4 regions of the Pediococcus sp. AC40 genome follow, and region 1 is predicted to be linked to each of the others. Evidence: predicted binding sites of a transcription regulator. Region 1 holds the regulator's gene; each other region holds the start of a gene.
What was found. The regulator Rex, encoded in region 1, represses fermentation and respiration genes when NADH is low (regulators of the CRP and FNR family bind a similar motif). The targets are predictions, from matches to a motif close to TTGTGAANTANTTCACAA.

Region 1 (7,448 bases):
CCAACGGTTTGGCGGGGTGGTTCCAGAAGTGGCTAGCAGACACCACATTGAACAAATCACCCTGTGCATTGACCAAGCAATGAAACAAGCACAAGTCCAGCCAACGGACCTAAGTGCAGTGGCGGTTACTTACGGACCTGGACTAGTGGGTGCCCTCTTAGTAGGGGTTTCTGCGGCGAAGGCCTTTGCGTTTGCAAATCATTTGCCATTGATTCCGGTTAACCATATGATGGGACATATCTACGCAGCTCGGTTCGTCAAACCAATTAAATTCCCTGCTTTAGCGTTGCTAGTTTCCGGAGGACATACCGAACTAGTATATATGGCAGCGGAAAATGAATTTAAGATTATTGGCGAAACACGTGACGACGCGGCCGGAGAAGCTTATGATAAAGTAGGTAGGGTAATGGGATTAAAGTATCCTGCCGGCAAAGCAATTGATGAATTGGCGCACCAAGGACAAGATACGTTCCATTTTCCACGGGCCATGGAGCACGACGACAACTTTGACTTTAGTTTTAGCGGGTTAAAGAGCGCGTTTATCAACACGGTACACCACGCGGACCAAGTTCACGAAGAATTGGATAAAGCGGACTTAGCGGCTAGTTTTCAGCAAAGCGTGGTTGACGTAATCGTGGCCAAGACGGTCCGCGCTTGCAAAGCGTTAGAAATCAAACAGTTGATTTTAGCGGGCGGCGTTGCTGCGAACCGGGGATTACGGGATGCCTTAGACCAACAACTCAGCGCCCAATTTAATGATTTAGATTTCGTGAAGGCGCCCTTAAAACTTTGTGGAGATAATGGCGCAATGATTGGGGCAGCCGGCGAAATGCTGATGCGTCACGGAGTATTAGCCGATTTGACGCTTAATGCCGATCCGAGCCTAGAGTTTGATTGGGAACCGGGCGCGACTAAATAAAAAGAGGTGGCAAAGATGACTGAGCAAATGCACCAGATTCATCAGGTGATTGAAAAGGGAATTCAACAACACTATATTAATGGAGCTTCGTACAGCTTCATTTTACCAAACGAAATTGAAAGCCGTTACGAAGGCGTGCAGGGCGGTAAGGAAGGCAATGTGTGCCTTGATCCTTCGATGATTTACGACGTCGGTTCAATGACTGAAGTAATTGCGACCACGACCCGGATTTTTCAGCTTTTAGCGATTCAAGAAATCCGGTTAAAAGATCCGATTAAAAAGTACCTGCCAGGGTTTTCCAACCCGAATGTGCTAGTGTTGCATTTGTTAACGCACACTAGTGGGATTCCGGTGGAAATTCCGGGAATGTACCGGTTGACCGGGATTGAATTTATCAATGCGCTTTACATGGTTGACACGGATTTTGAGCCTGGCGACCACGTGCAAGTTTCTCCGTTAAATTTTGCCCTTCTGGGAATTATCATTCGGACGGTGGACGGTTCCATTGACCGGGCGGTACAGGACAAGATTTTGTATCCGTTGGCAATGACTAACAGTGGGTTTAACCTTAACCGCCCTAAGATGCGTTTTGTGCCAACGAGAAACGATCCTAAACGGGGACAAATTCAAGGCCAGGTTGAAGATCAGTTAGGATTGTTGTTAAATGGAGAAAGCGGGCATGCAGGCCTATTCTCAACGTTAAATGATCTAACGGTTTTCACCGAAATGATGATTAATCGGGGAAGTTACCAAGGCAAAGAAATTCTTGATCCGCAGTTGTTTGATGGAATCAAGAAGGTGGATGTCGACGGCCAATCGCTCGGCTGGTGCCGTTTCAAGGAAAACCGCGATGTCTTTTACGGCAGCAGCCCAACTGGGTTAATTGCCTTTAATAACCAAAATAAACATGGTCTCGTGTTGCTACACGATTATATCGAGGATGAAAAGGTCCACGTGGCAATGCGTGACGAAATATTAAAAGTTGTTCAATAGAGGATGTGGAAAAAATGGCTAATTTTAAACTTTCAATTCCGACCACCCGTCGGTTACCTTTGTATTACCGCTATTTGCGGCGTTTATCAGACCAAAAAGTAGAAAAAGTTTCCTCCGCAATGTTGGCTGAATATTTACAAATTGATGCAGCAACCATTCGACGGGATTTTTCTTACTTTGGACAAATGGGCCGGCGTGGGTACGGCTACGATGTTCAAAAGCTTTTGGAACTCTTTGATGACGCGTTAAGACAAGATATTAACGCAAACGTTGCTTTAGTAGGGGTAGGGAACCTCGGACGGGCGTTACTAAACTTCAAGTTCCACCGGGTTGGAAATGCACGGATTACCGCGGCTTTTGACGTTGATCCTAAATTGGTGAACACGGTGCAAAACCAGATTCCAGTTTATGACATTAAAAACCTAAAGGAACAAATTAAAGAACAACAAATTACCGTGGCAATTTTAGCGGTTCCTGCAGAAAAAGCTCAAGAACTTACTGACCAGCTGCTAGAAGTTGGGATTCAAGGAATTTTGAACTTTACTACGGTTCCACTGACCGTGCCAGAAAAAGTGATTGTGCAAGACGTGGACCTTTCTGTGGAACTACAATCGCTAATTTACGGAATTAACCGGCGGGAAATTGAAGAATTAGAATAAATGTATTGAAGGCTTACTGTTTATATATTGCGGTAAGTTTTTTTATTAGCTTAAGAATGGGTTATGGATACGTGGTCTTTAATTTAAAAGATAGGTGCATAAGTATATAGAATACTAAGATAGTGGAAAAATCTTAGATTTGCTAAGAAAGGGATGGATTTTTGGAAAAAGCTGGCATCTTGCTAGTGAACTTTAATTTGGTTGAGTTTCGTGCTCGTTGACTCAAAAAAGAGACCAGAATTTGTGAAAAATTCTGGTCTCTTTTTATTTGTAATTAATCAAATTTATAACTCGATTAGTTAGCTTGAGCGCCACACTTGTTGCAGAACTTAGCACCTTGAGCAAGCGGTGCGCCACAACTACCACAAAATGCGCTCGCTGATGATGCGGCATTATTTGCATCTCCGCTTACGGCGTTAACAATTTGTTGTGTGTTTTGAGCTCCTTGTTGAATTGTGCGGTCCGTTTGTGCTCTCACGTTGCGATCCGCTTGATATGTAGCTAATTTTTGGGTGAGTTTTTCTTCTAATTCTTCACTATGATGTGCTTCGAAGAAAGGTAAGTCAATTGTTTTACTAATTCCGGAACGTTCATAGTTAAACGTGGTTCTGATTCCACTACCAATTAAAAGCACCCCAACGATAATTGCGATTAGTGTCGAAAAGAATGACGAGCCCATTAGCGCTACTCCAATAATTGCAATTAATAATCCTAAAAAGATTGAGCTCAGCTTATATGATTTCGATGTGTATACGTTAGTAATTCCTGAAAGGGGAGATGAATCTTTTTGCTTACCGGCAGGAACCAAACCAAAGAAAACTGTATTTGGCATATTTACCCGTAAGAAGGCGTCATCTAGTGTAATGCTTCCCTTTACCTAAAACGCTAATAAACTAACGGAAAACGCATCGCTATCGTTTTCAACAACTGCAGATTGTACCATTGTTATTCCTCCTAAATTAACAGATATAACCATTATATATTCACAATTAAGGTTTTGTAAACCTCTTTTACAAAGTATCAGCAGGAGAAACAAGTCCACCCTGCTTCATTAATAAAAAAACTAGGAAATTTATCTAACTTTCCTAGTCGCAAATTGCAATAGTAAGTTAGCCAGTGCCGATAAAGCACACAGACGAAAGGGCTCATGGGAGTTCCAGGTGGATCAGGATTAGGCGGCGCGGCCTTTGCGCGCACGTGCTAATTCCTTTCGAAATACTTCAGCTGGTGTACAGAACTTAAGTAAGCGGCGCGGGAGATGGTTGAGCCGAGATTCAGCTTGACGGGCCAGACTGGGTGTAGCTAGATCGAGTGATTGCCCCTTAGGAAAGTAACGTCTGAGTATACGATTGTGGACCTCATTAGTGGCGCGTTCGGCCGAGCTATAAGGGTGGGCATAATAAGTCTCGGCAACACCCTCAAGCGCAGCCGTTAGCGTGGTGAACTCTGTTCCGTTATCCGCCGTGACTGTCCGCATAACGTCACCGAATTCAGCCGTAATATTTTGCATGGCATAAGCCACAGATTCAGCGTCTTTACCCTCGATCAAGCGGACAATCTCATAGCGCGTTTTACGTTCGGTAAACGTTAATAGGACACTCTCGCTACCAGCACGTTTGCCAATGACAGTATCGATCTCAAAATGACCAAACTCGTGGCGCGTTTCTACTCGCTTTGGCCGTTCTTCAATACTACGACCGAGTAGGCGCTGATGTTGGTGCGAGTGGTGCTGGGTCGTCCGGCGTTTTGTTTTTTCCAGCAGATCAAGGTTACGGATCTCCAATAGTTGCGCATCGATATAGTTGTACAAAGTCTTCGTACAGACCATTTTGGCCGGCTTAAATAACCGGTGCTTACGGGCATAACCAACAGCAGCGTCCGGAGACCAGCCCTCATGGCAGAACTTATCATCAAAGTAGGCTAAGAAGGCCGTCACTTGGCTAAATTTTAATGGACGTCCACAGTTTTGCCGCTTTATTTCATAGCGATTCTGAGCGGCTTCAGGGCTGTAAATTTCAAAGTAGTGTTTCTGATTATTAACGCGTTTAACTTGCGTGACTCGACCACGCTTGAGCTCATTATTGACGGTCTGGTGGCAGACGCCTAATCGAATCGCTATTTGCCGTGCTGAGCATCCTTCAATGTGCCAAGCGGCGATTTGACCGCGTTCGATTTCCGATAAATGGTGACCTTTTGGGCGTGGTGTGATAGACTGTTCTTGCATCAAGACGAAAACTTCTTTCATTGTTTGTTGTAGGAACTTCAATGATACCTGAATTTTTCGTCTTGGTGTTTTTTTTTTTTACCATTTTGGCTGCGTGGCTAACTTAATTATAAAACGCGCGTAACTTTCCTAGTCTTCTTAATTAGTATTAACTTATTTTAGTTTCAAACCAGAAACTTCCAAGTTACGTTCATAGGTCTTAATGGAATCACTAAGGGTAGAAACGTTGTCATCAGAAGTAATCTTTTTATCTTTGATGTTTAATTTACCATCGTTTAACGATAGGTTGTTTACTTCAACGGCAACATTTTCAGGTTCGTCATCGTCATCTGCGTCCGAAGAATTGACGCTATAAATTGCAACAATTGATAATTTGTTGCTAGATGAAGTACTATTTTCGGATGCATCTGCGACTTCTACTTTGCTTGAAACTTCGTTGTCGTCGTCATCGTAGTATTCTTCTTCATTTTCGTTATACGGAGTTACGTACAAGTTAACAAACTTGGATGTGTATTTTTCATCAGCGAATTGTTTGTCATCTGTATAATCAGACATGACAGTGTCGGTGGCATCCGTAATGTCGTCAACGTTAGTAATTGATTTACTATCAATTAGTCCGGAAATCTTATACTTGAACGTTCTTGAACCAGTGTATTGGTGCTTACCACTACTATCTTTAAAGGCTGCTTTTGGGAGCGTGAGTGAAATAACATCTCCGTTGCTAAGGTGACCATTGTTTTTAACCTTAATGTTGCTATTGATTAAGTCAGAATTTTTACTTGAAAGTGCTATTTGTCCCTTGCCATTAATTCCGAGGGCTTTGATTTTAAGTTGGTTAAAAATCTTATTGGAAGAAACTTTGGTAGTTTTTTTCAATCCCTTAACTGTGAACGTTTTTTTGCCGTCACGGAAAGGAAGTTCCGAATTGCTGTTTTTAAACGTTACGGTAACCTTATCGCCATTTTTAAGTTCGGTTGATTTCCCTTTGAATTCTAATCTAGTCGAAGAAAGGTCCTCTATTGATGATTGAATTTTATATTGATCTTCTGAAGAAAGCATACTGTAATCAAATGTGTCAGGATGAGACACTATTTTATTAATTACGTCTTTTTTTATGTGATCCTTTTGCAATACGCGCCGGGTCATGTACTTATTTACGGATTCGGCGTTACTTATTGCTGCATCACCATGTCCGTTATAACCATAGAATTTTACTTCAATCCGGGAAATGATGTTGTTGCTGTGGTAGTCGTATCCTATTTTTGCACCTGCAGCAATGATAATGATTGCAATCACGCCGTACACTAATTTTTTATTTTGGGTAATAAATGTTTTAAATTTATCCATTGTAATCTCCTTTAATTATTTCAAGACAAAGTAGAGCGTCACACTATAATCGTCATCGACTAATTCACTAGCGTCATCGTATCCAGCTCCCGCAAGGACTTTCTTCAAATCAATATTCGCCCGATATGCAGGATGCCCTTTAAAAGTTACTTTATGAGCTGTATCAATGGTAGCTAAGCGTACTCCCCAGCTCTTCAAGAAAACCTTGCTTCCCTTAGCAGACCACTTAACTTTGCCAAAACCATCCATGCTGTCTTGGTTACCTGAAAACTTTACTTCATGGTCAGGTTTGAAAACCGCTTTTGCGGATTTATCGTAGGTTACGTCATCATCAGCACGCATTCCAACCGTCATGACTTTGTTTTGCACGGCGTATTGACCGCGATTGGCATAACGATAACCGCCGGCAATGGCGATTAAGATTACAACGATGATGGCGATCCACTTATGTTGTTTAATAAAATTCATTCCTTAACTCCTCCATAGTATTTTGGTTAATAAGTATTTTGGCAATCGTCCTCGATACTTTAACTACTAGTCCAGATCGCACCTTTTAAGCAACTAATCCTAAGTAGATATAAGGGCTTTAATAAACACATAAAAAAATTCATTTCCTAGTAACCGAAAAAAATAAATACTAAAAAATGGATTTGGATAAGGTGATTGATTTCTCAAAAGGCGTCAATGACTAGTGATTAATTTCTTAGTACGCAAACAATTCAATGAAAGACATAATTATTTACGTTACTAATCTGATATTCCCTCCCTATAAAAATTTTAGGTATTAGTACCGTAGACACTATAAAATGTTATCACTAATGTTTTTATATTCATATAGATGAAATGAAAAAATATGTATTATTTTGAGGGTTTTCCAAATGGTAGACTAGATTTAAATTTATGGTATAACTGATAAATTCAGTCAAAATGGATGGTACATTGACCTTTTAGGGGAAGGATACTTGGATTTTAAGGATGGTGCCGTTACTTTTTTGTGCCATTTTATATACTTTTTTTATATGAATATAATGTTGAAATAGCATTGCGTAAGAGTTACACTTTAAAGGTATGAGTGAGAGGATTAATTAATACATATTAAGGAGTAGGATTATGGAAACTAAAAAGCGTTTTAAAATGTATAAGAGTGGTAAAAAATGGCTTGTAGCGGCAATTGTCGCCGGAGGAATGGTAACGGCTGGTAGCGTGGTAAGTGCGAACGCCGACGAAGTCGCAACAGCTAACGCTCCCGCACAAACACTCCAAACTGAACAAGTTCAAGAAAGCACGGCGGCCGTAACTAGTGCGA
Region 2 (7,448 bases), 540 kb from region 1:
CAGATTTTCCAGTATTAACTACTGCCAAATCATCGAGCTCTTTATAAAATTTAGAAAACATTTCCGCAACTTCTTCTGCGGTACAACTGATCGATTGCGGAGAACACCAAAAAAATAATTGATTGTGTTCTTTAATAATTGGCTGGTATAAGTTTTCCAATTTCAAGCAGTTATTCTTTTCCAGACGTTTATTGATAATTTTCTTAATTTTAATTAATTCGCTTAATTTTTGATCAATTTGTTTTTGAGTAGCTAATAACTCACTAGTTGCTTCATTAGTGTTCTTTATTTTTTTAATCTTATCTAAAGGAATATCTAGACTGCGTAATCCTCGAATAAACATTAAATCATACAGCTGATCATACGTGTAATACCGGTAGCCTGTACTTGTCTTACGTGCTGGCTTGAAGACATCCTTTTCATCATAAAAAATTAGAGTTCGCCGAGTAGTATCAGCTAGCTTAGCCATTTCACTAATTTTTAACATACAAACACCTCTTGACTGTTACGTAACGTTATAGACTAGAATGTATTATAGCATTTATTTTTAGCGCTATATTCAGTAGAGGAGATGTTTGACGAATGCGACAAGGTTCACTTTTCGAAAACAAATTTAATAACACGCCCTTGGCTAACCGAGTACGTCCTAGTAATTTAGACGAATTTGTTGGTCAGGAGCATCTATTAGGCCCTGGTAAGATATTGCGTGAAATCATTGAAAATGATCAGCTCTCCTCGATGATTTTTTGGGGACCACCTGGGGTTGGCAAAACTACTTTAGCTCAAATTATTGCTAATAAAACTAACTCCAAATTTTTAACTTTTAGTGCAGTTGATAGTAGTATTAGTAAAATAAAAAAAATTATGCAACAAGCTGAATTAGACCGCGAAATCGGCCAGAAAACTTTGGTCTTTGTTGATGAAATTCATCGTTTTAATAAGTCTCAACAAGATGCCTTCCTGCCTTATGTGGAAAAAGGTAGCATTATTTTAATTGGCGCTACTACGGAAAATCCTTCTTTTGAAGTGAATTCCGCTTTATTATCCAGATGTAAAGTATTTGTTCTTAAACCTCTAGAACAAGGGGATCTTGTTAAATTAATTCAGAATGTGATCAGCAATTCCCAAGCTTTTGATAATCAAAAAATCAAAATTGAAGAAAATCAAATTAATGCCATTGCAAACTTTGCTGATGGCGATGCCCGAAAAGCGCTGAATATACTTGAAATGGCGGTCCTAAATGGAAAAAAACAAGGTGAGGCTATTACAATAACTAAGGACGATTTAGGCCAATTGATTAGTCGCAAGTTTGTTCTTTATGATAAAAACGGGGAAGAGCATTACAATATTATTTCCGCTCTGCATAAATCAATGCGCAATAGTGATGTTGACGCTGCAATTTACTGGCTCTCGCGAATGCTTGAAGGTGGTGAAGACCCTCTTTACATAGCTCGGAGACTAGTTCGTTTTGCAAGTGAGGACGTAGGATTAGCTGACCCTAACGCCCTAAACATTACCATTAACGTTTTTCAAGCTTGTCAATTTTTAGGAATGCCGGAATGTGACGTTCATTTGGTGGAAGCCGTTACTTATTTGTCACTAGCACCTAAATCTAATGCCGTTTACAAGGCTCGTTTAGCTGCTGCAAAGGATGTTAAAAAAACTGCCAACGACCCAGTTCCTCTACAATTAAGAAACGCACCTACTAAATTAATGAAAGATTTAGGATACGGAACCGGATATGAATTAGCACACAATGCCAAAGACAAACTAACCACCATGAAAACCATGCCGCCTTCAGTGGCTGGCAACGAATATTATATTCCGACGGAAGAAGGCAAGGAAGGTCGCTTTAAAGAGCGGTTAAAACAAATTAAAGATTGGCATCGGAGGCATGACTAATCCAATAGAAAAGTAAACAAGGAAACTCTACGACCTTGCTTGAAAATTAGTACTCGTAAAATAGTTCATATTTTTAATAAAAAATAACGTCGTTTTAAAAAGTATCACAAACACAATTTTAATTTATTATCTAATGAGAATAGAATTGCAGTTAGCAGGTTTCACGGAAAAATATTCAACTTTTCTTATTGCCTACAACTCCATGGCTATCTTAAAAATGTTGTTATTCGAAAGGAGATCCATAAGCAGTAATGGAAAATCAAGCAGTCTTACCAACCCAAATTAACGTTCGCGGAGGACGTGTCCATAATTTAAAAAATATTGACGTGGACATTCCTTTACACCAATTTGTTGCAATTTCGGGCCTTTCCGGATCCGGGAAGAGTTCGTTAGCCATGGGAATCCTTTATGAAGAAGGCTCTCGGCGATATTTGGAAGCCCTGTCGACCTACACAAGAAGACGGATTAAACTAGGCTCACAGGCGGACGTCACTAGCGTAGAACATATTCCATCCGCCTTGGCGCTTCGACAACGACCGAGCGTTCCGTCCGAAAGGGCCACGGTTGGGACGATGAGCGAGACCTTAAACGTAATTCGATTAATTTTTTCTCGTTTAGGTTCGCCCGTTTGCCCCAATGGTCACCGAGTAAAGCCCAGCTTAGCGATTGCTCAAGCAATGAGTGAAAGTGGTGATGCAATGGGTAGAATCACCTGTCCCGTTTGTGGAGTTGCCTTTTACGTCCCTAGTGCGGAGCAATTTTCCTTCAATAGTGACGGAGCTTGCGAGCGTTGTCAGGGGACTGGAAAAGTCCGGCAACTGGACGAAGATAAATTAATCGGTGATCCTAACCTTAGTGTTGCTGATGGTGCAGTCGCTTCCTGGCATCTTCCAGGAAGAAACTTTATGCCCAAGGTTGCCGAACAGGCCGGTGTGCGGATTAACGTGCCTTACAAAGAATTGACTGCTAAAGAAAAGGACTTTATCTTAAACGGTCCCCAGAAAAAATACCGGATGGACTTTCGTTCGGGAACCGGCCGGGTTTTCCATGATTTTAACGCTTTATACGAAAATGCGCATCAGGCCGTACTCGAATCAGCTAAAACGAGCAAAAGCGAACGGGCGCAGGCTCGGATAAGTCAATTTTTTAACTATTCGACTTGTCCCGTCTGTCACGGAAGCCGGTTGAAACCGGAATTAATGCAGCAGACGACCGGCGGAAAAAACATTGCCGAAGTTTCTGACCTTGCCTTAGGCGACTTAAACTCCTGGATGGAAAAGGTCCTCGCAGAACTTCCCGCGGACATGCAAAAGATGGCGGATAGTTTGTTTGCCGAATTTAGCCATAACTTACGTCCTTTACTCGATCTAGGTTTAGATTATCTAACCCTTTCAAGAAACGGTAATAGTCTTTCGACAGGGGAGTTACAACGAATCCAATTAGCACGAACTTTACGTACAAAGACTACGGGAGTCTTATACGTGTTGGATGAACCTTCCATTGGTTTGCATCCCGATAACGTCAGTGGTTTGCTAAAAGTCTTTCGGGAATTAGTTGATCAAGGAAATTCATTGGTGGTCGTCGACCATAATTTAGCCGTTATCCGCGCTGCTGATCAAATTATTGAAATTGGCCCTGGTTCTGGTCAGGAAGGCGGCTATATTTTGAATCAAGGCACTCCAGCAGAATTGGCCGAAGATCCCGATTCCTTGATTGGCCCTTACTTGAAGGGAACCGCAACGATTCACGTCCGGAAGATCAATAATCAGGACCCTGCTAAATTAATCGATTTTACCGTTAAAGACTACTACAATTTACAAAATGTGCGGGCTGAAATCCCCGTCAACCGGCTTACCACGGTTACCGGCTTTTCCGGTGCGGGGAAGACTAGTTTAATCCTAGATAGTTTAGTCCCAGCAATCACCGCGCAATCCCAAAAACGTAGTCTCCCTAAACAAGTAACGCAGCTAAAAACCCCGTTGAAAAAGGTAGTCAGCGTCAACGCCGAACCAATTGGCAAAAGTGTTCGATCAACGGTTGCCACGTATACTAATATCATGAACAATTTACGTAAACTATATGCTAGCCAACCTGCAGCAAAAAAACGAAAGTACACGGCAAGCTACTTCTCCTACAACAACAAGCAGGGCGCCTGCCCGACTTGTGGTGGGACGGGAAGCATTACTTTAGATATTCAGTTTTTACCAGACATGCAACAAGTCTGCCCAACTTGTCATGGAGAACGGTACAATCCTGAAATTCAGCAAATTAAATGGCACGGTTTGTCGATCGTGGACGTTTTAAACTTGGACGTAAAATCAGCGATTACCGTCTTTAAGGACGAACCCAAGATTCAACAAGACTTGCAAAACTTAATGGAAGTCGGATTGAGATACTTACATTTGGGTGAAAATACTCCTAGCTTATCGGGCGGGGAAGCGCAACGCTTAAAACTAGTGAAGCATCTTAATCAGCAACAAGCCAACACCCTATTTGTTTTTGACGAACCAACCATTGGATTGCATCCTTTAGACGTCCGCGTGCTTTTACAAGTCATGCAACGTTTGCTAGATCGACAGGCAACCATTATTGTGATTACCCACGATCTCGATTTAATGGTAAATGCGGATTACTTAATTGATTTAGGCCCTACTGGTGGTCAAAATGGTGGAAAGCTTGTTGCAACCGGTCAGCCTGGTGAATTAATTAAAGATCCTCAAAGTCTCACCACCCAATATCTGGCAAATTATTGGCGCCGTTTTAAGAACACAGCAAAAGATTAATAATTATTACGTGGTTCTTTGCTACCAATGCTCACTGAAGGGTGAGGATCTGGTAACGGAGAGCCTTTTTACATATTTGCTAAGTTAAGCGCTTACTTTTGAAAAGGAGGTTATTTTACTTTGTGATTAGCTGTATAATGTTATGTGAATTGATTGACAAGAAAGGAGTATTTCATGCATTTATTACCATGGTGGGCAGCGCTAGTGGGGTTAGCCGTTGCCATTATCCTTATTCTCAAGAAATTAAACCCCGTTTATTCGTTAATGTTGGGGGCAATTTTAGGTTGTTTGCTAGGTGGAGCAGGACTTAGCCAAACCATTAACGTCCTCATTCAAGGCTCGCAAAGCGTTATGGGAACTGTGTTACGGGTAATTGCAGCCGGAATGCTTGCCGGGGTGATGATGGAATCCGGCGCAGCGGATGTGATCGCTAAGACCATTGTTAACAAACTGGGGGATCAGTTAGCGCTATTTAGTTTAGCATTAGCGACAATGGTAATTACGGGAGTGGGAGTCTTTATCCCAGTTGCCGTCTTAATCGTTGCGCCGATTGCGCTTGAAGTTGGCCAACGCATGCATATTTCAAAATTGGCGCTCTTAGTTGCCCTTTCCGGAGGCGGCAAAGCCGGAAACATTATTTCACCAAATCCCAATTCGATTGCTACAGCAAAAGGGTTTGGCGTTAATCTAAGTCAGATCATGATTGCAGACTTTATTCCCAGTGTCGTTGGTTTAATTGTGGCAGTTGTAGTGGCATCCTTTTTGAAGCATCGTGGGAGTGCAGTCTTAGATACGGATATTGCAAATCTAACTAAGCCTAAGCAACCTACGGAGTTGCCATCATTGGCCACAGCCTTGGTAACCCCGATTTTAGCGATTGTTTTGTTGCTACTAAATCCGTTAAGTTCACTTTTACATATTCACGGTTTAACTAATTTAAATTTGGATGCCACCTACGTGCTTCCCTTTGCTGCCGTAGTTGGGACGTTAGCAATGCGAAAGGGACGACAATTAAAGGCTTACGCTCAATCTGGAATTGCCCGAATGACCGATGTAGTCATGATTTTAATCGGGGCAGGAATGATTGGCGCGTTAATTACCACGTCTAGTTTGCCAAATAAAATTATTGAATTAATCAAAATCAGCCACGTTTCTGGAGTCTTCTTGGCGCCGTTAGCTGGAATCTTAATGGCGGCGGCAACTGCTTCAACGTCGACGGGGGTTATCTTAGCCACGGGTTCCTTTAGTAAGGCCATCTTAGGTTTTGGGGTAAGTCCGTTAGGCGCTGCTGCGATGGTACATACTGGGGCGACGGTAATTGATCACTTGCCACACGGGAATTATTTTCACGTTACAGCCAATGCCATGCATATGGAAATTAAGGAACGTTCTCGTTCAATTATCTATGAAACCTTGGTCGGATTGTCAATGACCATCGTTGCAACCGTAATGTATGGATTCTTTTAATAAAGGAGTAGAATAATGAAATTTGTGATTGCACCAGATTCATTTAAAAATGGAATGACAGCTAAACAAGCCGCTAACGCCATTAAAACGGGACTTAAAAGAATTTTTCCGGAAGCGACTTATACACTCGTTCCCATGGCAGACGGTGGTGAAGGAACCGTACAATCTTTAGTTGACGCCACTAAGGGACGGCTGTTGACTGCTGAAGTTACCGGTCCACTTGGTAAGCCCGTAAACGCTACTTATGGAATTTTAGGTGACCAGTATACCGGCGTGATTGAAATGTCGCAAGCCAGTGGAATCCAATACGTTACGAAAACCACTCGGAATCCATTAAAAGCAACTACTTTCGGGACGGGCGAACTGATTTTAAAGGCACTTGATCAAGGAGTTGATCGGTTAATCATTGGCATCGGTGGCAGTGCCACTAACGATGGCGGTGCCGGAATGGCCCAAGCTCTTGGAGCAGAGTTGCTAGACGATAGTGGTCAAGCTATTCAACTAGGCGGGGGCAATTTAAATCAACTTAAGCAAATTAGGGTTACCCAAATCGATCCCCGAATCAAAAAAACGGAAATTATCATCGCCTCAGACGTCACCAATCCCTTAATTGGTAAACAAGGCGCATCGGCGGTTTTTGGTCCCCAAAAGGGCGCGACTCCCGAGATGGTTCAACTTCTGGATCAAAACCTTACTCATTATGCAAAAGTCTTACAGCGCGATTTAGGGCTTGATTTAGCTAATCGCCCTGGTGCTGGTGCGGCAGGCGGTTTAGGTGCCGGGCTAGTAGCATTTACTAACGCAACCATGAAAAAAGGGATCGACATCGTAATCGAATACAGTGGATTAAAAAATAAGGCGCAAAATGCGGACTACGTATTTACCGGAGAAGGGGGAATCGATTTTCAAACTAAGTATGGCAAAACTCCCTATGGGGTGGCACTAACCACTAAGGCAGTTGCTCCAGATGCGCCGGTGATTGTAATTGCTGGTAACGTCGGCAAGGGAATTGATGAATTATACGCAGATAACGCAATTGACGCAATTTTTACGAGCGTATCCGGAGTTAAGTCGCTACGCGAAGCTTTGGCAACTGGTCCTCATGATGTTGCCCAAGTTGCGGAGAATATCGCTCGGTTAATTAAGAAAGGAATTGGTTCGGTCAAATAAGAACCCTTTTGTCCCATAAATTTACGGGCAAGCCAATTATTTGCTTTTGAAAATATTCAGCTTATAATGTAGCCACAACGATCGAAGATCTAATTCTATTTTAATCTTCCAATTGTATATTTAGGG
Region 3 (7,448 bases), 750 kb from region 1:
TCTGGTTTGCAACGGGTACGTGAAATGACGTTGAACGATGGTCACACTTTCGTTGCGCCTGATCAAATTCAAGAAGAATTCAAGAAAGTTCTACAATTGATGGTTGAAGTTTATCGCGACTTTGACATTACGGATTACACATTCCGGCTTAGTTACCGTGATCCTGAAAATACTGAAAAGTACTTTGACGATGATGAGATGTGGAACCACTCACAATCAATGCTTAAAGCTGCGATGGATGACCTTGGTTTAGATTACGTTGAAGCAGAAGGCGAAGCTGCTTTCTACGGTCCAAAGCTTGACGTACAAACAAAGACGGCACTTGGTAACGAAGAAACTCTATCAACAATCCAATTAGACTTCATGTTGCCAAAACAATTCGACTTACATTACGTCGGAGCAGATGGTGAAGAACACCGCCCAGTTATGATTCACCGTGGGTTAGTTTCAACTATGGAACGCTTCACGGCTTACCTAATTGAAATGTACAAGGGTGCCTTCCCAACTTGGTTAGCACCAAAACAAGTAACGATTATCCCAGTTAAGGATGACTTGCATGGTGAATACGCAGATAAGTTGCGTGAACAAATGGCTGACCAAGACATCCGAGTTGAAGTTGACCACCGCAACGAAAAGATGGGTTACAAGATCCGTGAAGCACAAACCCAAAAGATTCCATACATCTTAGTAGTTGGGGACAACGAAATGGATTCTAACGCGGTTAGTGTTCGTCGCTATGGTGAAGACGACTCACAAACTGTTTCAGTAGATCAATTTATGCAAGATATTAAAGCTGACATTGATAGCTACAGTCGCAAAAATTAAAAACTTTTAGCTTTCGGGAGCTATGTAAATCCAGGTGGGTTTACATAGCTCTTTTTAGTTGCCCAAATGGCTTTGAAAGATCGATTTACGGCTAAGCAAGGAAAGGCGTTTCATGTATAATTGAAGGAAAGGAACTTCTTAAGCACGAAAGAAGGATTCAAATGCTAAATTTAACCTTACTAATGATTGAACGGGTGGGCCTGATTATTATTTTGGCCTTTTTTCTCGTTAATTTTCCGCCGTTTCGAAAATTACTCTTTCGACAGGACGGCGCCGCTAAATTTCAGTTGATAATCATCTTTGCTTTCTTTACGATTACGGCTAATTTGATTGGGATTGAGCTTTCGCCTGACAACTCTATCCACTTTAATCCGTTATTATTACGAATTCCAGCAGGCTATTCGGTGGCTAACATCCGTATTTTAACGGTTACCGTTTCTGGAATCATTGGCGGACCAATGGTTGGTGGGGTTGTCGGCGCAGTTGCTGGAGTTCATCGTGTTTTACAAGAATCCTTAACTAACGACGCACTTTTTTATATTCCAAGTTCAATTTTGATTGGAATTTTATCGGGATGGTTTTCTAATCAAAAGCAGCATCGGTTTGCGACTATGAAGCCGTGGCACGGTTTTTTGATTGGATTATTGATGGAAACCATCCAGATGACTTTTATCCTAATTTTTAGTCCCACGGGTTGGCGATTGGTAAGGTATATCGCGATTCCCATGATTACGGTCAGCGCACTAGGGACTTCGGTGTTTTTATCAATCGTTGCATTATATTTTCGTCAAGAAGTGGATGTACAAGCAACCCAAACTCGTTCAGTGCTCCAGTTAGCATTAAAAACGTTACCGGCATTTCGCCAGGGACTTAATTACAAATCGGCCCAAGAAGTTGCCAATTTAATGCTTAAGTACACTAATTTTGATGCAATCGGAATTACGGATAAGCAAAAAATCCTCGCCTTCGTCGGGGCGGGGAGCGACCATCACATTGCCGGGCAACCGATTCGAACCGATCTGTCTTTGAAGGCGATTCAATCCGGAGAGGTACAAATTGCCAATAATTTTCACGAAATTAATTGTTCAGAGCCCAAATGCCCGCTCCATTCGGCAATTGTGGTCCCGTTGTTTATTAAAGAACAGATTATTGGCAGCTTAAAAGTTTACTATAAAGAACAGTGGCGATTAAGCCCGGTAGAAATTCAATTAGGGATGGGGCTCGGAGAAATCTTGGCCATGCAGATTATGCTGGGTGATATGGAAAGGCAGACTGAGCTAGTTAAGGACGCAGAAATTAAATCGTTGCATGCCCAAGTGAACCCGCACTTCTTCTTTAACGCAATCAATACAATTGTCGCGGTGATGCGCCAAGACAGTGAAAAGGCACGGGAGTTGTTGATTCAATTAAGTACCTATTTCCGGGCTAACTTGATGGGGAGCCGGGAGGTGGTAATTCCATTATCACAAGAATTTAAACACGTAAGAGCATATTTATCTTTGGAACAGGCTCGTTTTCCAGGAAGGTACCGGGTGCTGTTCAGCAACGCGGTGTCCGAAAATGCCCTAGTCCCACCGTTTACAATCCAAATTTTAGTGGAAAATGCGGTTCGCCACGCTTTTAATCCCAAAATGAAGGATCAACAGATTAAGGTAGGGGTTAGTCAAGTTGCCAACGCGTTAAAAATCGTGGTTGCGGATAACGGGCACGGAATTGACCCCCATATTTTAAAACAGTTAGGACACCAGGTGGTTGATTCTCAAAGTGGTAGTGGAACGGCTTTACAAAATTTAACCGCCCGGTTTGCGGGACTTTACGGTGAGGCAGCAAATTTAGATATTCAATCAAGCTCTGAAGGAACGACAATCACCGTGAAAATACCATTTCAAGAAGGGAAGCAAAAGTGATGAAAGTATTGATTGTTGACGATGAGCCATTAGCTCGCCAAGAATTAAATTACTTATTGGAGGAAAACCCCATCGTTGACCAGGTTGCGGAAGCTGATGGAGTGGTGGAGGCCGACCAGTATGTAGCAAATGAACATCCCGATTTGGTATTTTTGGATATTAAGCTTGAAGATGGTAATGGAATGGCTTTGGCGAAAAAATGGAAGAAAATGGCGGTTTCACCATACGTGATCTTTGCCACGGCGTACGACCAATATGCTTTAGATGCGTTTAGTTCTGAGGCAGTGGACTACGTACTCAAACCCTTTGAGCAAAGTCGCATTAATGAAGCGCTTGACCGAATCAAAAAATTATTGGATCGGCAGCAACGCGATACCGCCAATTACCAGCAAAAATATCTTAATCCGCGACTGTCAATTACTAATGAAGAACGAACGATCGTGATTAAGAAAAATAACATCATTTATTTAGAAGCGCAGGGGGGTACGGTAATTATTCACGTGGCCAATTTACCATTAGTTACCAGCAAGCAGCCTCTCCGAAAACTATTGGCAGAATTGGATCCGCAAAAGTTTTTGCAAGTACATCGTAGTTACGTGGTTAACCTTGATTCAGTTTTTGAATTACAACCAAGTTTCAACCATACCTACCAATTGACGTTATCGAATGGAATTAAGATTCCGGTGAGCCGTTCGTACGTTAACGAAACCAAACGCCACTTAGGGATGAAGTGAGTAATAATTCGGGTGATTTAGTTGATGGAAATTAAAGTTATTCCATAAAGTTTTAGTTATCTTAATTTTTAAAAAGTGATCACAACTCTAGGTTAAATTGCTTAGAGAAGTGGTCACTTTTTACGTTGGAATTGTTAAGGGCATTTCATCTCGGGTAGTTGGTATTCTATCCAGAATTAGGGTCAATTGATTGTGAAAACGGTTACAAATCGATCAAAATCACTTAGAATTAATGGTGAGCAAGGGAAGAAAAGCCCTTGAATCAAGTGTTTTAAGGAGGAATTCTGATGAAAAAAGATCAAGAGAAAAAGAAGACGCCAATCCTTGTTCAAATGGCGATTTTTGCGGCGATTTTATTCGTTTCGCAAATCATTTCTCAGCTATTTCCCGCAAACATTGTGGTTCCCACTCCGTTAATTGGTATGATTATTTTATATATTTTATTGGCGACCCACATTGTTAAACTCGAACAAGTTGAAAAATTTGGTGACTTTATGATTGGCTTAATTGCTTTCTTATTCGTTCCATCGGGAATTCAATTAGCCGGTAGTTTGGATTTAATGAAAAGGGAAGGGCTCCAGGATATTATCGTGGTGGTCATTTCGACAATTATTCTCCTGGTCGTAATTGCATACGTAGGAGCATTTTTCATTCGAATTCACCAAAAAATTACGAGAAAAAAGGGGGACGATGAATAATGGATGCAGCTTTAGCAACACCGTTTACCGGAATTTTTATTTCTTTAGTAGTTTATCTAATTGGAATGTGGCTTTTTAAAGTTAGCAAAGGCTTCTTCCTATTTACCCCGTTATTAGTTGGAATGGTTTTAGGAATTGTAATCTTAGTTCTTTGGGGAAAGGGAATTGGTTCCACAACTGTCGCAGTTTATAAAAAGTACTATTTACCAGGCGGCAACATGATTTTTTGGTTTTTAAACCCGGCTACCGTGGCATTTGCGATTCCGCTATATCGACGGAACGATATTTTTAAGAAGTACTGGGTAGATGTATTCCTAACCTTGTTCGTCGGTGGTTTTATTTCCCTATTTGGTATTCACATGGTCTCCAAACTAATGGGGCTCTCCCGAGTTTCGATTGCGGCAATGCTGCCTCAAGCAGCAACTACCGCAATTGCCATGCCGATTGCAAAGGGAATCGGCGGGGATCCGGCAATTACGGCGATGGTCTGCATTATCAACGCCGTAATTATCTACGCGTTGGCCGAATTCTTAATTAAAATCTTTAAGCTCAAAAATATCTCTAAAGTGGGAACTGGATTAGGACTGGGAGTTTCCGGACACACCGTTGGTTCAGCCAAAGCGGTTCAATTAGGCTCAATTGAAGGTGCAATGGCATCCGTAGCGGTTGTAATCGTTTCACTAGCGATGGACATTCTAGTTCCAATCTACGTAAACCTCTTTATGTAAAAATAATTTTTTAGTTTAGTTGACAGAGACTGATTATTTTGGTATCTTAGTAAACGTTGAGAAAAAGCAGAGGCCACCGCTTCTCGCCTTGTAACTTAGAAGTTGCTGGGCTAAAGAACGTTGAATGGATGTTGAAGATCCAAAAAAAGCGGGTGGCGTGTGCCATCCGCTTTTCTGCATTCTCGATAATTTTCCTGGAGGTGAAGAACCATAGCAAAAGATACAATGGTAAATGAAACCATTCGGGCTCGTGAAGTCCGCTTGATTGGTGTTAATGGTGATCAATTAGGGGTTAAGTCAAAAGCAGAAGCAATCCAAATTGCTGAAGAAGCTAATCTTGACGTTGTCGTAGTTTCCCCAAAGGCAAAACCACCAGTAGCCAAGATTATGGATTATGGGAAATATCGTTTCGAGCAACAAAAGAAAAAACGTGAAGCTCGTAAAAAGCAAAAGACTGTCAGCATTAAAGAAATCCGTTTGAGTCCGACAATTGATACAAACGACTTTAACACTAAACTTAAGAACGCTAAGAAGTTCTTAGGCAAAGGAGATAAAGTTCGGGTATCAATTCGTTTTAAGGGTCGGGCAATTACCCATAAAGACATTGGTCGTAAAGTACTTGAACGGATGGCTGAGGAGACTTCTGACATCGCTCGGATCGAAGCTCGTCCAAAGATGGACGGTCGGAGCATGTTCTTGGTATTGGCTCCTAATGCTGATAAATAATTTAAATTTCTGGAGGAACAGATTATGCCTAAAATGAAGACAAACCGCGCTGCTGCAAAGCGTTTTAAGAAAACTGCTAATGGCGGTCTAAAGAGTGCAAATGCTTTTACAAGTCACCGTTTCCATGGAAAGACTAAGAAGCAACGTCGTCAATTACGTGGTACAGACATGATGGACAGTACTAACGTAAAACGTTATAAGAAGTTACTTTCAAACATCAAGTAATTAAATTAAACAGAAAAGTAAATGACCTGCGGGTGATTTAAGGAGGAATTATTATGCCACGAGTAAAGGGTGGAACAGTAACACGTCGCCGTCGTAAGCGCGTATTAAAACTTGCTAAAGGATATCGCGGAGCAAAACATATTCAATTTAAGGTTGCTAAAGACCAAGTAATGAAGTCTGGTTTGTACGCATTCCGTGACCGTCGTAACCGTAAGGGCGAATTCCGTCGTCTTTGGATTGCACGGATCAACGCTGCTGCAAGAATGAACGGTTTGAGCTACAGCAAGTTAATGCACGGTCTTAAGGAAGCTGGTATCGACATGAACCGTAAGATGCTTGCTGACCTTGCCGTAAACGATGCTGACGCATTTAAGGCTTTGGCTGAAGAAGCTAAAAAAGCTCTTTAATTAGATACTTAATTAAGTGACTACTAAAAAGGATCGTCCGCTCCATGGTGAGCGCGGTCCTTTTTATTTTGAAGTGAGTCAATTTGGATGAAAATGTGCCAACGCATTAAGTTGTCCAAGTAATCACCGCTTACTGTCTTAATTTAACGAAAAGTCCGGAATGGAAGTAGAATTAAGGTTGGCTTCTCTTTTCAAAAAGCATTCCTATCGTTTATAATTGAACAGACAGTAATCATGGGGAGAAAGATTATGAACATTTTTAAACCAACGTGGATGATTGAAAGAATTTACAATCTATCCGCTAAAGATTTAAAGGCCAAGGGGATCACCACCGTGTTAACCGACCTAGATAACACTTTAATTGCCTGGAACAATCCGGATGGCACGCCAGAATTAAAGCGGTGGATCAGTGAATTGAAACGGGAAGGTATTCGGGTAATTGTAGTTTCAAATAATAGCCACAGTCGGGTTTCCAAGGCGGTAGCTGGCTTTGGTTTAGAGTTTGATGCCCGAGCTTTAAAACCGTTAACGGTAGGTATTAAACGAGTTTTACGACAATATCGTCTAAAAAAGGCCGAGACCATCATGGTGGGAGACCAGCTCCTTACTGACATGGTAGCGGCCAATTTATCCGGAGTACGGGGAGTGCTAGTGAAGCCCTTAATTGAAACGGATGCTTGGAATACTAAGTTGAACCGTTTTTTAGAGCTATTCATTAAGCGGTCTTTGAAGAAAAAGTATCCGGAATTAGTTTGGCATAAGGAGTTATTATAAGAATGAACGAAGAAGAAATTCGGTGTATTGGGTGCGGGGCAACGTTACAAACGGAAGATGCTCAGCTTCCGGGGTACACGCCGGCGTCGGCCTTAAAAAAAGGTCTAGAAAGCGGACAATTATATTGTCAACGTTGCTTCCGGTTGCGTCATTATAATGAGATTGCACCAGTTAGCATTAGTGATGACGACTTTAGAAAGCTATTGAGTCAGATTAGTGATTCAGATTCGCTAGTGGTTTACGTGGTGGACATGTTTGACTTTAATGGTAGCTTAATTCCCGGACTGCACCGTTTTGTAGGGGACAATCCGGTTCTCTTAGTTGGTAATAAGGCGGATGTTTTCCCTAAATCGATCAAACGGCACCGGATGCGGGAATGGCTACGGCAACAAGCAAAGGCTAACGGAATTGAACCGGTAGACGT
Region 4 (7,448 bases), 850 kb from region 1:
GAACAGTAGAAACCATTGATCACCCAACCACTATTGATGACCCAGTCTTCATTAAGGATGGTGTGATCCACTACGCTGTACCAAACCAACCTGGTGCCGTTCCACGGACTGCTACAATGGCGTTAGCAGCTGGTAACCTTGATTATATTTTGGAAATTGCCGATAAGGGAATTGAAGGAGCAATCAAGGAAGATAAAGCTTTAGCATCTGGGGTCAACCTCTACGAAGGTAAGGTAACTAACAAGGGTCTTGCAGATTCGTTAGACCTTCCGTACACTGAACTAGATGTATAAATAGGCGTTCGAACTTTTAAATTTGCGTTTAAATTATGAGGTGAAAATCATGAAAAATAACGAACCAAGAAATGAAGTAGTTGCTCAAACCTACGATTTATTAAACTTAGATCAAATTGAAGAAGCGCGTAAAGTAATTGGTAAGTACGCACGTCGGACGCCATTAGTTCAGTCAATGTTTTTAAGTAACAATGTTGCTCATGCAGATGTATATTTAAAACTTGAAAATATGCAACTTACTGGTTCATTCAAATTCAGAGGAGCTAATAATAAGATTAACCACTTGTCTGATGAAGAAAAAAAGCATGGAGTAATTACAGCTTCAGCTGGGAACCATGCGCAAGGGGTTGCTTTAACTGGTAAACTTTCTGGAATTGACACCACGGTTGTAATGCCGGACGAAGCTCCTCAAATGAAGCGTGACGCTACGCGGGGTTACGGTGCTGAAGTTGATATTCACGGAGCAACTTTCGATGATGCTCACGACTGGATGCATGAAAGAGCTGAAAAAGAAGGAAAGACGATTGTTGATCCGTTTAACGATTCCCTCGTTTGTGCTGGACAAGGAACCATCGGGCTAGAAATCCTCGAAGACTTGGTTGATGTAGAAACCATCATTGTACCAGTTGGTGGTGGGGGGTTGATTTCCGGAATTGCCACAGCAGTTAAGTCAATCAACCCTTCCATTCACGTAGTTGGGGTTCAATCCGAAAACGTTCACGGAATGAAGGCTTCAGTAGATGCTGGTAAGATTGTAAAGCATCACGATGACTTTACGCTTGCTGACGGCACTGATGTAGCTGTTCCTGGGGACATCACTTACGGAATTGTTTCTAAGTTAGTTGACGAAATTGTTCTAGTTAGTGAAGAAGAAATTTCTAAAGCAATGAAGGACTTGATGCAACGCACCAAGATTGTTGCAGAAGGTGCTGGCGCATTACCAACTGCTGCACTTGAGGCAGGCAAGATTGATAAGAAATGGATCGAAGGTAAGAAAGTCGTTGCCCTAGTATCCGGTGGTAACGTTGACCTTCAACGGGTTTCACAAATTATTGATCACTTCTTCTCCCCAGTTGATACACACAAAGTTGGGATTGGATAGAATGATTAGGCAAGCAATTGCAGATTGAAAATCTAAGGGATGCTGCATGAATTGCAGCGTCCCTTTTTTAAAATAATTAAAATTGGAACAATGAGGAGTGATTATCAATGAATGATAATAGTACATCTCTAAAAAAGACAATTGGTTTTTTCCCGGCGTTAGCAACGGTTATGGGAACGGTTATTGGTACCGGCGTATTCTTTAAGGCAGCCGCGGTAACCGAATATACTGGGACGGTCTCAATGGCCCTTTTCGCGTGGCTATTGGGTGGACTAATTAGTATTTGCGCTGGGTTGACTGGTGCTGAGCTAGCGGCGATGTTCCCTGAAACTGGGGGCCTGACACGTTATATTGAGCATACTTATGGTCACTTTTGGGGATTTTTAGCAGGGTGGGCACAAGCAATTATTTATTTCCCTGCTAATGTAGCGGCCATTGCGATTGCGTTTGGAACCCAATTCACTAACTTATTTAATCTTTCGCAAACATGGATAGTTCCTGTAGCAATCATTACTGCACTTTCATTATTGTTAGTTAACTGCATTAGCGCAAAATTTGGTGGTTGGGTAACATCGGTAGCTTTAGTGGTTAAGCTGATCCCGTTAGCCGTAATTGTTTTGTTAGGATTCTTCCACAGTAGTTCGGTTAACTTCTCACTATTCCCAGTTGTAGCTGGCCCACATCGCGGATTTTGGACAGCTTTAGGGAATGGATTATTAGCGACCATGTTTGCTTATGATGGATGGATTCACGTTGGTAACATTGCCGGTGAAATGAAAAATCCGCGTAAGGATCTACCTAAAGCGATTGCACTTGGAATCGGACTGATTATGGTAGTTTACCTGTTGGTTAATGCCGTATTTCTCTACATTGCTCCAGTTAACCACGTTGCTGGAAATTTGAACATTGCTTCTGACGTTGCAAAGGTTATTTTTGGCGGTATCGGAGGTAAATTTGTTACAATCGGTATCTTGATTTCAGTGTATGGTGGCCTCAATGGATACACCATGACAGGAATGAGAATTCCTTACGTAATGGGTAAAGAACACAAACTACCATTCGGAGATGTTTTTGCTAAATTAAATGAAGCGGGAGTGCCTTGGGCAGCTGGAGTTATCCAATACTTGATTGCTTGCTTAATGATGCTTTCTGGACAATTTGATGCAATTACCAATATGCTAATTTTCGTAATTTGGTTCTTCTACTGCATGGCTTTTGTGGCGGTATTTGTTTTGAGAAAACGGACACCAAATGCAAATCGACCGTATAAGGTCCCACTTTATCCAGTAATTCCGGCAATTGCTCTTGTAGGAGGAGTTTTCATTTTGGTTAACACGCTCTTCACACAATTTACTACGACAGCGATTGGGATTGTAGCCACCGCAGTAGGGGTTATTTTCTACTATTATTTAAAAAATAAGTATCCAGAAAATTTTAAGAGTGAAAAATAATTTTGTGTTTGAAATGGCAGAAAACTATCCCAGTCAGGGAGGCTTTCTGCCTTTTTTAGTAGACAATGGTTAGGCAGTAGCGCTACTTGATAAGAAAAGGTGGAAGCGCTATTATTAAACATATGATAATTGATTCACAAAAGTTAGGTATTAGTGATTGTTAAAGAAAGGGATTGAATTGGATGGCACAAAATGTTTCTAAGAAAGATTATGGTGGTGATGGTAGGAGCAAGTACGTTCCTTACGTTACTAAAAAGGGGCATGGTGGAAGTATTGCTATTTTGATTATGGGAATTATTTTAGCCGTAATCTTTGGAGCGTCAACAGCATACTCGGGGATGAAAGCTGGACTAACGGTAGCAGCTGGAATTCCTGGATCAATCATTGGATCGGGGTTGGTAAGTCTTTTTGCTAAGAAAAAGGGCATCCTAGGTAAAAATATTTTGCAAGGAATGTCCAGTGGTGGAGAAGCAATTGCAAGTGGGATGATTTACGTCCTTCCAGCAATTATCTTGATTGGCGGACACGTTAATTTTTTCACTGGGGTAATGGTTGGTGCTTTGGCAGTAATGTTTGCCATTGGGAGCGCATCATTAGTTCAAAATTATCTGATTGTTGAGGAACATGGGCGCCTCGCTTACCCAGAATCCATGGCGATTACCGAAGCGTTAGTCGCTTCGGAAAGCGGTGGAGATTCATTAAAATTCCTAGGGGTAGGTTTTGGAATCGGGGGCTTAATTACTTTATTTACTTCTCAAGTTTTTGGTTGGGTAAATAGCATGATCACTTTCACTGGAAACTCATTTTACCGATGGAAGATGTCGACAGAAGTTAATCCTATGCTAGCTGGAATTGGTTTCGTGGTTGGCCTAGAAGTGGCAATGACCATGTTTGCGGGGTCAATCTTATCAAATTTTGCAGTAGTGCCTTTAGTTAGTTACTTTGCACAAATGGCAGGAAGTGGTGCACACGTTTGGAATGATGCCGCGCTGAGCATCTCCCAAATGAGCGTTGACGATGTTGCAGGCTCGTATGTTAAGTATATTGGTGCAGGAATGATGCTTTGTGGTGGAATTATCGGTGCAGTTAAGTTAATCCCGGTAATTTGGACTTCGATTAAAAAAGTACTTAATGCGCGAAATAGCACTACTGAAGATAAAAATGCGTTCGGGTTAATTGCCTTGTTAGCTTCAGTAATTGCCATTTTTATCGCTGGTTTTATTATTTCAGGGTCGGTTGTCGTTGCCTTGCTTGGCGGGGTTTTAACGTTAGTTTTATCGTTGCTGTTTGTAATTGTTTCTGCTCGGCTAGCCGGGACGATTGGCTGTTCTAACGAACCAGTGTCAGGGATGACTATTGCATCGCTAGTAATCATGACTTTGGCCTTCGTATTGATGGGATGGACTACCAAAAATTACACAGAAATTTTGCTATTGTTTGGGGTATTCATTGTTACTACGGTTTCAGTCGGTGGTGGATATATGCAAACCCAAAAAGTTAACTACATGATTGGCGGCTCAAACAAGGAAATGATGAAGTACTACATGATTGCTGGCTTTGTGGGGGTGCTCACCGTAATTGGAACTACGGTACTTTTGGAACCGCAATTGCGGATTACGGGTTCTAACCCGCCATTTGGATTGCCGCAAGCTAACTTAATTGCAACTTTAACGTCTGGCATCATGTCTGGAGATTTACCATGGATTATGATCATTGTCGGGATTGTGATGGCCTTAGTTTTCTGGATGCTAGACCTACCAATTATGACGGTTGCGTTAGGTTTTTACTTACCAATTTCAACTACTTCAATTATTTTAGTAGGGGCATTATTAAAACTTTTGATCAATAAGACTACTAAAGACAAAGAGTTACGTGACAAACGGGTACAAAGCGGCGTCAGTCTTTCTTCTGGACTAATTGCCGGTGGTTCAATCATCGGCCTTGTTGGAATTATTTTCCACGTTACCGGATTGCTGGGTAATAGTGCACCAAGTGGCTTTTTAGCAAGCAACGCAATGGGATTAATACTACTAGCAGCTATGGCAGGAGCGATTATAATTCCGTTGTATATGATTAAAAAATCTGAAAACCAAGGGAAGGCTGAAGAACGTGAGTAAGTCACCTAAATTGACGGATGCTGATCTAAAAGAATTAGTTTTTAAGAAAAATCCGCGGGTTAATTATAAAGTTGAAGGCGAACAAGTGACCATTATTCGTGCTCAAAACCATTGGATTCAACAATTTTTACGAAAATTACATTTTAAAATTCCAGAGTTTACTTACCTAGATTTAGATGAATACGGCAGTTTTGTATTTCAACAAATTGATGGGCAACGCAGCGCGTATGAGATTGGTCAGAATTTAGGCGAACGCTTCGAGGAAGCTAATGACTATTTGTATAGTCGATTATTATTGTATTTGAAGCAACTAGAGGTTAACGAACAGATTATCGAACGAGTTTAAAGAAATTTAAGAGGAGGATTTATCATGACGGATAGAATTGAAATGTCAGCATGTACTTCAGTAATGGTTGGAAAGCAGGCTTCGCTTGATGGCGCAACCTATATTTCCAGAAACGAAGATCGTCTAGTGGCTATTCATCCAAAACGCTTCTTGGTTCAACCAGCCGTCTCCGGACGACAAGAAATTTATAAATCACCATATAACGGATTAACTGTACCGTTGCCTGAAAGTGGCTATCGGTATACTTCAACACCTAACGCCGATGAGAGCGAAGGGCCTAATGAAGAAGACGGTTTTAACGAAAAAAACGTTGGTGAAAGCGCTACGGAAAGTGTTTACGCTAACGAACGAGTTTTAGCTTACGATCCCTTCGTCAAAAATGGGTTAGCAGAAGATTCCATGACTACGTTAGTACTTCCGTTTATTGATTCTGCTCGAGATGGAGTTCGTTATCTAGGCGAATTGGTGAAAAAATATGGTTCAGCAGAGGGTAACGGAGTTCAATTTAATGATGCTGACGAAGTGTGGTACATGGAAATTGTTACGGGTCATCAATGGGTTGCCGTTCGGATTCCGGACGATTGCTATGCCGTGGCTGCTAACCAAATCGCGATTGAAGATATTGACTTTAATGATCCCGACAATTACATGTGGGCGCATGGCATTCAAGAATTTGTCGAAAAGCATGGTTTGAATCCTGACGAAGATCGCTGGAATTTCCGGCACATCTTTGGAACGGATACGGAAAAGGATCATCATTACAATACTCCTCGGGTTTGGTTTGCTCAACGTTACTTAAACCCGGAGATTGAACAAGATCCTGAATCACCAGATCTACCTTTTATTCGGAAAGCTAGTCGAAAGATTTCGGTTGAAGATATTCAATATATTCTGAAGTCGCACTATAACGAAACTAAGTACGACCCATTAGGAAGTGGTAGCGAACACGATCGGAAGACGTACCGGGCAATTTCCTTATCTCGAACAGCCAATTCACATATTTTGCAAATGCGGAATAGTCATGAAAATGAAGCGGCTGGAGTTCAGTGGATTGGCTTTGGCGTACCAAGTTTTTGCCCACACGTACCATTCTTTACCAACGCTAATGATACTGACGTTTCCTACCGGGAATTACCGGAAGAGGTGTCATTAGATAGTGCATACTGGTTGTATGAAACTTTAGCAATGGTAGTGGAATCTCACTACGCTGAATTTATTCAGGACGATTTGGATTACCAAAAAGAGTTGTCACAATGGGCACGGACCAAGATTGAAGAAGTTGACCAAGTGGCTAAGAAGATGTCGGGAAAAGAATTGACAAAATATCTTACTGAACAAAACCCCCTTATTGCGCAACATTATAATAAAGAAACCAAGAAACTTTTAGCTAAGTTAACCAAGCAGGGTGCGGAATTATCGAAGCTAACCTTTAAGATGGATCCAAATTTGTGATTCAAAAGATAGGCCTGGTGTTATGTAGTCGTCTAAAGTGTTAAGGGGCGGTTGAATAAAACTTTCAACTAATTTTTCTTAATAATTAAAGTGGCCGTTAGGATTTTGGGTAATCCTGACGGCCACTTTTTGTTAATCAATATAAATCATCGCGATTCTTAATCAATTCATTTTTATAGTTAATGGGGTAGTGTTTACATATTTTTTAAACAATCGGTTTAGGGAAGAAGGATTTTTATAACCAATTCGCAAGGAAATTTGGTCAAGCGATAGGTTAGTTTGAAATAAAAGTTCTTGGGCTGCATATAGACGGCGCTGTTCAATTAATTCTTTAAACGTTTGCCCAGTCGCTGCTTTGATCTTATTACTGAGATAATTCATGTTGTATCCAAAATGCTTACTTGTATATTGCAAATTAGTGGTTGAATAATGCTGTTCGATGTACTTTAAAATTGCCAATAATTCAGCATTATTGTCTGCCGCAAAATTTAGATGGTGATGGCTAACTAATGGTGGTAATTGCGTAATCAAGGTTGAAAATAGCAATTTTAGCACTTGGTTATTATTTTTATGGGCGGATTCAAAGGCTACGAACAATAAGTCCATAATCAGACTACGCGACAATGATTGTGCAGGTAAATCGAAAATCATGAAATTATGGTTGGTAGTTTTTAAGTTACAATTTTG

Region 2: the regulator Rex is predicted to act here: its motif matches at 4,828-4,845, upstream of NL111_RS05115 (GntP family permease).
Region 3: the regulator Rex is predicted to act here: its motif matches at 3,657-3,674, upstream of NL111_RS04070 (CidA/LrgA family protein).
Region 4: the regulator Rex is predicted to act here: its motif matches at 2,969-2,986, upstream of NL111_RS03640 (OPT/YSL family transporter).

The regions. Positions count from the first base shown of each region.
Region 1 is NZ_CP127012.1:1,599,063-1,606,510, reverse strand. Features, by position in the region: gene tsaD (tRNA (adenosine(37)-N6)-threonylcarbamoyltransferase complex transferase subunit TsaD) at 1-919, shown strand, start outside; gene NL111_RS07945 (serine hydrolase domain-containing protein) at 935-1,912, shown strand; gene NL111_RS07940 (redox-sensing transcriptional repressor Rex) at 1,927-2,571, shown strand; gene NL111_RS07935 (zinc ribbon domain-containing protein) at 2,867-3,403, opposite strand; gene NL111_RS07930 (IS30 family transposase) at 3,743-4,816, opposite strand; gene NL111_RS07925 (hypothetical protein) at 4,949-6,142, opposite strand; gene NL111_RS07920 (hypothetical protein) at 6,158-6,610, opposite strand; gene NL111_RS07915 (BspA family leucine-rich repeat surface protein) at 7,253-7,448, shown strand, end outside.
Region 2 is NZ_CP127012.1:1,056,320-1,063,767, reverse strand. Features, by position in the region: gene NL111_RS05130 (MerR family transcriptional regulator) at 1-487, opposite strand, end outside; gene NL111_RS05125 (replication-associated recombination protein A) at 583-1,902, shown strand; gene NL111_RS05120 (ATP-binding cassette domain-containing protein) at 2,154-4,685, shown strand; gene NL111_RS05115 (GntP family permease) at 4,860-6,152, shown strand; gene NL111_RS05110 (glycerate kinase family protein) at 6,168-7,322, shown strand.
Region 3 is NZ_CP127012.1:850,861-858,308, forward strand. Features, by position in the region: gene thrS (threonine--tRNA ligase) at 1-825, shown strand, start outside; gene NL111_RS04060 (LytS/YhcK type 5TM receptor domain-containing protein) at 987-2,732, shown strand; gene NL111_RS04065 (LytR/AlgR family response regulator transcription factor) at 2,732-3,466, shown strand; gene NL111_RS04070 (CidA/LrgA family protein) at 3,754-4,164, shown strand; gene NL111_RS04075 (LrgB family protein) at 4,164-4,892, shown strand; ribosomal protein L20 leader region at 4,951-5,076, shown strand; gene infC (translation initiation factor IF-3) at 5,118-5,618, shown strand; gene rpmI (50S ribosomal protein L35) at 5,643-5,843, shown strand; gene rplT (50S ribosomal protein L20) at 5,897-6,250, shown strand; gene NL111_RS04095 (YqeG family HAD IIIA-type phosphatase) at 6,500-7,024, shown strand; gene yqeH (ribosome biogenesis GTPase YqeH) at 7,027-7,448, shown strand, end outside.
Region 4 is NZ_CP127012.1:746,502-753,949, forward strand. Features, by position in the region: gene ald (alanine dehydrogenase) at 1-293, shown strand, start outside; gene tdcB (bifunctional threonine ammonia-lyase/L-serine ammonia-lyase TdcB) at 343-1,395, shown strand; gene NL111_RS03635 (APC family permease) at 1,503-2,846, shown strand; gene NL111_RS03640 (OPT/YSL family transporter) at 3,029-4,963, shown strand; gene NL111_RS03645 (PqqD family peptide modification chaperone) at 4,956-5,309, shown strand; gene NL111_RS03650 (C69 family dipeptidase) at 5,334-6,761, shown strand; gene NL111_RS03655 (AraC family transcriptional regulator) at 6,924-7,448, opposite strand, start outside.